Regions from separate parts of the Candidatus Enterococcus ikei genome, predicted to be linked through region 1. Evidence: predicted binding sites of a transcription regulator. Region 1 holds the regulator's gene; each other region holds the start of a gene.
What was found. The regulator LexA, encoded in region 1, represses DNA repair genes until DNA is damaged. The targets are predictions, from matches to a motif close to CNAACANNTGTTNG.
Positions count from the first base shown of each region.

Region 2: dinB (DNA polymerase IV) is a predicted target of LexA. The motif match lies at 1,664-1,677, and genes of this name have one in related genera.
Region 3: JZO69_RS09670 (Y-family DNA polymerase) is a predicted target of LexA. The motif match lies at 1,367-1,380, and genes of this name have one in related genera.

Region 1 covers NZ_JAFLWD010000027.1:8,500-11,792, reverse strand. The annotation lists gene JZO69_RS11280 (thymidylate synthase) at 1-465, shown strand, start outside; gene JZO69_RS11275 (dihydrofolate reductase) at 484-984, shown strand; gene lexA (transcriptional repressor LexA) at 1,180-1,848, opposite strand; gene JZO69_RS11265 (DUF896 family protein) at 2,164-2,406, shown strand; gene tkt (transketolase) at 2,505-3,293, shown strand, end outside.
Region 2 covers NZ_JAFLWD010000020.1:16,116-19,408, forward strand. The annotation lists gene JZO69_RS08955 (ammonium transporter) at 21-1,238, shown strand; gene JZO69_RS08960 (P-II family nitrogen regulator) at 1,250-1,591, shown strand; gene dinB (DNA polymerase IV) at 1,802-2,950, shown strand; gene JZO69_RS08970 (cryptochrome/photolyase family protein) at 3,040-3,293, shown strand, end outside.
Region 3 covers NZ_JAFLWD010000021.1:47,638-50,930, reverse strand. The annotation lists gene JZO69_RS09675 (hypothetical protein) at 1-33, opposite strand, end outside; gene JZO69_RS09670 (Y-family DNA polymerase) at 30-1,328, opposite strand; gene JZO69_RS09665 (AI-2E family transporter) at 1,688-2,731, shown strand; gene JZO69_RS09660 (DUF5067 domain-containing protein) at 3,084-3,293, opposite strand, start outside.

The sequences.
Region 1 (3,293 bases):
CAATTAAAAAATGTCATTGACATGATCAAAAAAACACCAGATTCTCGTCGCTTGATTGTTTCGGCTTGGAATCCAGAAGATGTCCCTTCTATGGCTTTACCACCTTGTCATACAATGTTTCAATTTTATGTAAATGATGGTAAATTAAGTTGCCAGTTGTATCAACGAAGTGGCGATGTTTTTCTAGGAGTTCCGTTTAACATTGCTAGTTATGCGTTATTGACGCATTTGATTGCACATGAAACTGGTTTGCAAGTGGGAGATTTTGTGCACACAATCGGGGATGCACATTTATATACAAACCATGTCGACCAAATGAACGAACAACTTACAAGAGACATTCGTTCATTTCCGAATTTAAAATTGAATCAGGAAAAACAATCTGTTTTCGATTTTGAAATGGAAGATATCGTTATTGAAGGATATGATCCACATCCAGCAATCAAGGCGCCAATCGCCGTTTAATTTGAAAGGAGTTCCTCCATGCTAGCAGCCATATGGGCACAAGATGAACAAGGGACAATCGGTAAAGAAAATCGTTTACCTTGGCATTTGCCGAATGATTTGAAATTTTTTAAACAAATGACTGAAGATAACACGATCGTTATGGGAAGAAAGACTTTTGAAGGCATGGGGAGCCGTCCATTGCCAAATCGACAAACAATTGTCATAACTAGAGACAAAGAGTATTCTGCAAAAGGAGTCATCGTACTTCACGCTATAGAGGACGTACTTGATTATGCGAAGACATTCTCTGGAATTACCTTTATTGCTGGTGGATCAGCAGTATATGAAGATTTCCTGCCATATTGTGATGTGTTATATCGTACGGTTATTCATCATACATTCGTTGGAGATACCAAATTTCCGACTGTTTCTTGGGATGATTGGACATTGATCAATTTAAGCGACGGGGTCCAGGATGAAGAAAATAATTACGCGTATCAATTTGAAACCTATCAACGTAAAGTAGCCTCTGAATAACTGACACTTGAACTTATGAATTGAATTTATTCAGATTTTAGCCTGAATGAATTCTTTCATAAGTTTTTTTGGAGATTAAAGAGGAAAGGAGAAGGGTGGTAGGAAGTGTCATTTTCGATAAAAGTTACTCTGTTTCTCTTAAGATATGGATAGAGCAAAAAACCATACTTATTCCAGCATGGTTTTTCTTATTACCTAAATATGATTGCGATATAATCCAACAACTTTGCCCAAAATGCTTACATTATTCAAAATAATTGGGTCTAATGCATCATTTTCTGGCTGTAAACGAATATGATCTGACTCTTTAAAGAATCGCTTGCAAGTCGCTTCGTCTTCATCTGTCATAGCAATAACGATATCACCATTAGAAGCAGCACTTTGTTTACGAACGATGACTTGATCGCCATCTAAAATCCCTGCATTGATCATACTTTCTCCTCTAATAGTCAGCATGAATAAAGCATTTTCTTCTGTCTGTAAATCTGGCGGAACAGGGAAAAAGTCAGAAGCTTCTTCTACAGCTAAAATAGGTTCACCAGCTGTAACAACACCAAGCATTGGAATGACTGATGGCTTGACACCAATTGTTTCCAAACCATCAGCAGTTAATTCAATTGCTCTTGGCTTTGTAGGGTCACGTAAAATCAAGCCTTTTTTTTCTAAACGCGCTAAATGTCCATGGACAGTAGAGGTTGAAGAAAGATCAACTGCTTTTCCAATCTCTCTCACGGTTGGTGGATAGCCTTTAAGCTCAACTTGTTCATATATATATTTTAATACTTCGATTTGTCTTGTGTCTGTACGTTTCACCACAACCCGCACCTTCTTTCGATTTATAATTTTAGTGTACCATAGTTTCATACAGGAATCAAACAAGCGTTCGTGTTTTTTTGAAAAAAGTAAATCATGCATATTTTCGGGAAAAAATAGCTGTGTTTAACGTTACATTCTGTAAATAAGAGGTGTTGTTCCTCATTTTTATCGTGAATATGGTTGTATTTTTCCTGCTCATCTTATAAGATAGACATGGAAAGTAAACTTGTCTTGCTAGTGTGCTAGCTCATCAGAGAAAAGATAAAAATAGACTTGTGAGAAAACGTGTCACAAACTTATTTCCCTATTTTCATGACAGCGATGGACAAGCCCACTATGTTTTTATATTAAGGAGGCAAAAACATGTTATCGTCAGAAAAAATGAAACGAATCAATGAACTTGCTAAAAAGGCAAAGGACAGCGGATTGTCTGAGAAAGAAAAAGAAGAACAAAAAGTACTTCGTCAAGAATATCTAGCTGCTTTCCGGGGAGGTATGCGTCATCATATAGAAGGGATGAAAGTTGTTGATCCTAAAGGAAATGATGTAACGCCTGAAAAATTGAAAGAGATCCAAAAGGCTAAAGGATTACACAATAGAAAATAATTTTAGTTTTTTTTACTAAAAGTAATTGCTTTCATAAAGGAAATACGCTAAAATATAGTTAATAAAGGTAAAAAAAACCTAAATAGGAGATGATTTTTTTGTTCGACAACACGGATCAGTTAGGCGTTAATACAATTCGCACATTGAGTATCGAAGCAGTACAAAAAGCAAACTCAGGACATCCTGGATTACCAATGGGTGCTGCACCTATGGCTTATGCACTTTGGACAAAACATTTAAAAGTAAACCCTAAAACATCAACAAATTGGGCAGATAGAGATCGTTTTATTCTTTCAGCAGGTCATGGTTCAGCAATGCTTTATAGTTTACTTCACTTAGCTGGCTACAATGTCACAATAGATGATTTGAAAAGCTTCCGTCAATGGAATAGCAAAACACCTGGACACCCAGAAGTGCATCATACAGATGGTGTTGAAGCAACAACTGGTCCTTTAGGTCAAGGTATCGCTATGGCTGTAGGTATGGCTATGGCTGAAGCACATACAGCAGCGACTTATAATCGTGACAGCTTCCCTGTGATCGACCATTATACGTATGCTCTATGTGGCGATGGTGATTTGATGGAGGGTGTTTCTCAAGAAGCAAGTTCTATGGCTGGACATATGAAATTAGGTAAATTGATCGTGTTATACGATTCAAATGACATCTCTTTAGATGGACCAACATCAAAAGCCTTCACAGAAAATGTTGGCGCCCGCTATGAAGCATATGGTTGGCAACATATTTTAGTTAAAGATGGCAATGATTTGGAAGCTATTTCGAAAGCTATTGAAGCTGCTAAAGCTGAGTCAGACAAACCAACTTTGATTGAAGTGAAAACTGTAATTGGTTATGGCGCACCAAAAGAAGGAACTTCTTCAGTGCAT
Region 2 (3,293 bases), on a different contig from region 1:
TTGAATTGGAGGGGTTTGTTATGGAAACGGGAAATATTGCATTTATTATGATTTGCTCGGCAATGGTCTTTTTGATGACACCAGCATTGGCATTTTTTTACGGTGGATTGGAACGAAGAAAAAATATTCTCAACACAATGATGATGGTGATTTGCGTGATGGGACTAGCGTCTGTTCTTTGGGTTATGTTAGGTTATTCGATGTCTTTTAGTGGAAAAAATGAATTTGTTGGTAACTTTGATAAGCTCTTTTTTAATCAGGTATCAATGACAAAAGGTGATAAGATTCCAGAAGGATTGTTTGCTGGTTTTCAAATGATGTTTGCATTGATTACGACTGCGATTATTACAGGCGCCGTTGTTGGACGGATGCGGTTTTCAGCGATTTTTATATTCATCGCTGTCTGGTCGATCGTCGTTTATTATCCGATGGCTCATATGGTTTGGGGCGGAGGGTTTTTAGATAAAATTGGGTCAATCGATTTTGCTGGGGGAAATGTGGTTCATATTAGTTCTGGGATTTCAGGTCTTGTATTAGCGATTATTTTAGGGCAACGTCGCGAATATCGACAAACCGAGTATCGTCCACATAACATTCCGTTTGTCGTTTTAGGTGCTGGTCTACTTTGGTTTGGCTGGTTTGGATTTAATGCTGGATCTGCGTTGGCAGCCGACGGGTTGGCGATCCACGCAATGCTTACGACGAATACGGCGGCTGCAAGCGGGATGCTTTCGTGGATGTTCATTGAAAAATTAGCGATTGGCAAACCTACAGTGGTTGGTGCCTGTACAGGTGCAGTTGTAGGATTAGTTGCGATCACGCCAGGAGCTGGTTTTGTTTCTCTTTGGAGCTCATTTGTTCTTGGAATATTAGTCAGTCCGTTTTGTTATTATTTTATTTCCTTTGTTAAACATAAATTTGGATATGATGATGCTTTGGATGCATTTGGTTGTCATGGGGTTGGTGGTATTTTTGGTGGGGTTATGACTGGTATTTTTGCAGATCCTACAGTTGGAGGAAAAACAGGATTGTTATATGGTGGAACCGAATTGTTTGTGGCACAAATTGCTAGTATTGCTTTTACGATCGTATTTGCTGGAGCAGCTAGTTTTCTGATCATCAAAGGAATTCAACTATTCATGCCAATCAGAGTTTCAGCGAAAGAAGAGGCGCTAGGAATGGATCGAATCGAACATGATGAAACAGCCTATCCGACATTTATGGGACTAGATTCTTAGGAGGAAAATAGATGAAAAAAGTAGAAGCGATTATTCAGCAAGAAAAATTAGAAGAGCTGAAGTTAAAAATGGACGATAATTTTGAAGCGTTAGGGATGACCGTGAGTCAAGTATTAGGTTTTGGTAATCAAAAAGGGTTAAAAGAATATGTTCGTGGGCAAGAAATCATCACAACATTATTGCCTAAAGTCAAAGTTAGCTTTGTTATTTTGGACGAAGAAGTAGAGGAGCTTATTTCTCTGATTTTAGCTGTATGTCAGACAGGAGAAGTAGGAGACGGTAAGATATTTGTTTATCCTGTAGAAGAGGCAATTCGGATCAGAACTGGTGAACGTGGCATAGGTGCGATTTGATGCTCTAATTGAAGAGGAAGTGGAACTAAAAATGGTTCTGCTTCTTTTTCTTTAGGTAAAATAAGTTGTAAATGAACAAACGTTCGTATATAATGTTTATAAAAGATGATGGAAACTCGAAGGGAATCACTGGTTGTTATATGTGGTTCCAGTAATGATTGAGAATTGAATGAATGGTGCGTTGCATCAATTTAAAGGAGGATGTTAAGGATGATTAGTGAGCTACGTTTTCCTTTGAAGAAGGATACTTCACGCAAGATCATTCATATCGATATGGATGCGTTTTTTGCTTCTGTGGAAGAGCGTGACCATCCTGAACTAGTCGGGCATCCCTTAGTGATTGCGCGTCACCCTAGCGATACAGGTGGTAAAGGTGTCGTGACTACTGCAAATTACGAAGCGCGTAAATTTGGAATTCATTCTGCAATGAGTGCTCAAAAGGCCTATGAATTATGCCCAGATGCCATTTTCAAGCCAGGTAATTATGAAAAATATTCTGAAATTTCTCAGCAAATCAGAGAAATTTTTCATCGGTATACAGATATTATCGAACCAGTTTCAATCGATGAAGCATACTTGGATGTAACAACAAATAAAATCAACAGCAAATCAGCAATCAAGATCGCTAAGCTGATACAGTATGACATATGGAATGAATTGCATCTAACTTGTTCGGCTGGCGTTAGTTATAACAAATTTATAGCCAAATTAGCCTCTGATTTTCAAAAACCGAAAGGACTGACAGTTGTTTTACCAGATGAAGCAGAAGCGTTTTTAAAAGCTTTACCGATTGAAAAATTTCACGGTGTTGGTAAAAAGACCGTCCCAAAAATGCATGACTTAGGCATTTTTACTGGCGAGGATCTATATAAAAAAGATGAGATGGAACTAATCCGTAATTTTGGTAAAATGGGTTATTCCCTTTATCGAAAGGTTCGTGGAATTCACGATTCTCCAGTAAATATCACAAGAGACCGTAAATCAGTAGGTAAAGAACATACATATGGTACCCCGCTAACAACTGAAGCTCAAGTAACTGCTCAATTAAGACAATTAGCAGAACGTGTAGAAGAGTCGTTAGGTAGGGTCCAAAAGCATGGAAAAACTGTTGTCTTAAAAGTTCGTTATGCAGATTACACAACAGTAACAAAACGTCAGACACTTCCAGAATATATTTCTAAAAAAGAAGAATTATATTATCAAGCCAACTTGATTTGGGAGGAAATCCTAGGACTTGAACAAGGGATTCGATTATTAGGGATCACGTTGACGAATCTTGATCCAATGGCTTATGAGAATATGGTTTTGCCGTTATGGGAAAAAACAAAGAAGGAAGCAAGCGAAGAGTTGAAGAAGTAGAGGATTAAATTCAGCAATTTTAAATTTTAGTGATAAATTAGTATCTATGCTATTATCTACATATTCATGAATATGAAAGGGAAGAGTCAATGAGCAAAATAATTATGTGGTTTCGTAAAGACCTCCGTTTAGATGATAATACAGCATTTAATAAGATGATAGAGAATAGCAAAGATGCCGATGAGCTGATCTGCCTTTTTCAATTAAATCCTTTGCAATTTATAGAAGATAGCTATAATCACGATGCTTTTTTCAGCAGTCTATATGCTTTTTACACGCATGCTGAAGCAAATAACGTTCCAATCCATTTTGTTTATGGAAGCTTAGAAGAAAATTTTACTGA
Region 3 (3,293 bases), on a different contig from region 1:
CTGTTCAAAATAATAATCTCGTTCTTTACTCATTGTAAGCCCTCCATTCCCCCTGCGTGTCCGCCAACTAATGATGCTCTAGAAATTGCTGTACCACCAGCTGAAACTGAACTTGCATGGACCAAAGAAACATAGCCAAAACGCTGGCGAATTTCATCAATTAGCTGGTCTAATTTTAGTTCCTTCATTTGTTCATCTGGTTCATGAAATAAATCCAATTGTACATAAGTATTGTAATTTAATTTGGAATAAGTAATTCCAATATGTCGTACTTCTTCTCCGTGCCAATGCTGCCTAAAAATTGTCAAACAGTATTCGATCAATAACTTGCTGCTATTAGTTAATGGCACCTTCATTTGTCTTGAAAAGCCTGATCCACCCGACTTACCCGCTTTGGAAAATCCCACAGACAAATGAACGCATTCCGTCTGACAATGTGCTTTTCTAAGGCGCGCTGCCACTTGTTCTGCCATTTCTCTAATCACAACTTCGATCTCATCTTGCCTCAGGTAATCCCGCATCAATATCTGAGAATTGTTATAGGAACGTTCTTCAGGTATATATTTTTCAGATAATCGGCTACGGTCGATGCCATGTGCATGAGCGTATAATTGTTCACCAATGATTCCTAAATTTCTTTTGAGGCTGTTTAGATCTGCATGAGCTAGATCATATACAGAACGAATTCCTAGATTGTTTAAACGTTTGGCTAATCGATGACCGATTCCCCACATATCTGTCATCGATTCAATTGCCCAGACTTTTTCAGAAACATCTTCATAATGCCACTCAGCTAACCGCTCTTCATTGTGTTTCGCTTCGATATCCATTGCTAATTTGGCCAATAAGGGATTATCGCCAATTCCGATCGTAATCGCTAGCCCCGTCTCTTTTTTGATTCTTTGCTGGATGGCTTTAGCTAATTCTCTGGGTGTTTGTCCGAACAATCTCCAACTAGCTGTTACATCTAAAAAAGATTCATCGATAGAATAAATATGTAAATCTTCTTCTGCAACATATTCTTTATAAATTGCATTTATCTTCATATTTTCTTTGATATATTCATTCATCCGAGGCGGCACGATCATTAATTCTGGATGATTAGGCACATCATATTTTCGTGTAACATTGGTGATCCCTAGCACTTCTTTTGCTTTTGGAGAAGATGCCAGAACAAGACCACCAGTATTTTCAGCATGACTCATCACAACCAGCATTTTTTCAAGTGGGTCATATCCTCTAGCAACACATTCGACTGATGCATAAAAGGATTTTACGTCAATACAAAAAAGCACTCTTCTAGGTTCTTTTTCATAATCAAAAATCATAGCTATCCTCTCCTTATTCTATTCCATAACCAATTATACGAACGTACGTTCTTTTTGTAAAGGGGAACAACTTTTTAAATTTTCAGAGTAGATAAAGTAAAAAAATAAATGTTTTTTCTTAATATTTATTACTATAAATCTATTAATAAAGTAGTAAGAGCTATTCTAGCTTTCCAGAATCCATTTTTTTCAACATTTCTAAGAACTTGACTATCAAAAAACAGAAAAAAGGATTATAGTTATCTCATAAGAATTTTTGTGGTTGAAAAATAGTCTTGTTCTAGAAAGCAAACTTATTTTTAAGTAGTTTGAAATTTGACCTAAAAAACTTAGACAATTATCTGTTAGGAGTGATGTGTGTGACACTGTATCAAAAATTTCTCCAGAATGAACGCCTAAGACGTTTTTTTGTTTTAGCTGTTATTATTTTAGTTTTATATCTTGCTAGAAGTATGATCACAATGATTTTATTAACATTTATTTTCACTTTTTTAGCGCTTCATTTCGTGAAATTTGTTCAGCAATTTCTTAAAATCCCAACGTTCATACTAGTTTTGGTTACGTATTCTTTGATTGTTTTCTTTGTCTATCTAGCCATTACAAAATACGTTCCAGTGCTGATTCATCAGTCTGTGCAAATGTATAATTCTGTTGTTCATTTTTATCAAAATCCAACAGATGATCATAACCAATTATTAACGATCATCAATGACTATATCGAAAAATCAAACTTGATGACACAAATTCAAAATGGTGCAAGTATGATTTTACGTTATATTCAAGACCTTGGTTCCCTCGGGCTTTCTTTTGTTCTTTCATTCATTTTAAGTTTCTTCTTTATGATTGAGAAAAAGCAAATGGCTGAGTTTTCTAAGTTATTTTTAAAGAGTGATTTTGACTGGTTCTTTCAAGATATTTACTTTTTTGCAGATAAGTTTGTGAATACCTTTGGTGTCGTCATGGAAGCTCAATTTTTTATTGCTGTCGTTAATACAGGGATCACAACGATTTGTTTGGCTTTGATTGGGTTTCATCAGCTACCGAGTCTAGCAATTATGATTTTTATTTTAAGCTTGATTCCAGTTGCTGGAGTGATTATTTCTTGTATTCCATTAACTTTTATTGCCTACTCTCAAGGTGGGATCAATGATGTGATCTATATTTTAGTCGTGATTATTGTTGTTCATCTCTTTGAATCTTATGTATTGAATCCTAAATTTATGTCCAGTAAAACAGACCTGCCTATTTTTTATACCTTTGTTATTTTATTGATCAGTGAAAGATTATTCGGTGTTTGGGGATTGATCGTTGGGATTCCAATTTTCACTTTCTTTTTAGATATATTAAAAGTCAAACCAATTCAACCCTTAAAAAAACTACCTACAATCAAAATGAAAAAGTAAAGCTGTGACAAAAGTCGTTTAGACTTAATCAATTAGACTAAAAAACCGCACAATGCATACAACGCATTGTGCGGTTTTTAGGAAATTGCCGATGAACTTGGCTTTTTCATATTTTTTTGTGGCTTTGGCTATTTTTGTATTTGGAAAATCAGTCAGACAGCAAAGACTAATTGATTTCGGACCAAATAACTATGTCTTAACAGCAGCCTGTTCCGACAAACCTAATACACGGCCATATATAAGGAATATTACTCAATTCCTCTGCTTTCTTTAAAGCTAAAAACTAGCGCTTTTCTAATCCAAGAAAAAACTAGCTGAACCACCTTTTACACCCTTTTTTTATTTTCCTCATTTACTGCAAGTTAAACTCTTTTGTCAGCTTCACTTTATCGCTGAATAGTTTCGTTGCTTCAACAGATACTGGTGTTGTCATGTCTGCTAATTTGTACGGTACTTTTAAATTCAACGTTGCTCCTGGCTGGATTTCAGTCATTGAATCTACATACCCTTCTTCTCCCATAATTGCTGAATCTAATGCAATGCCATTTTGAAAAGCTTTAGT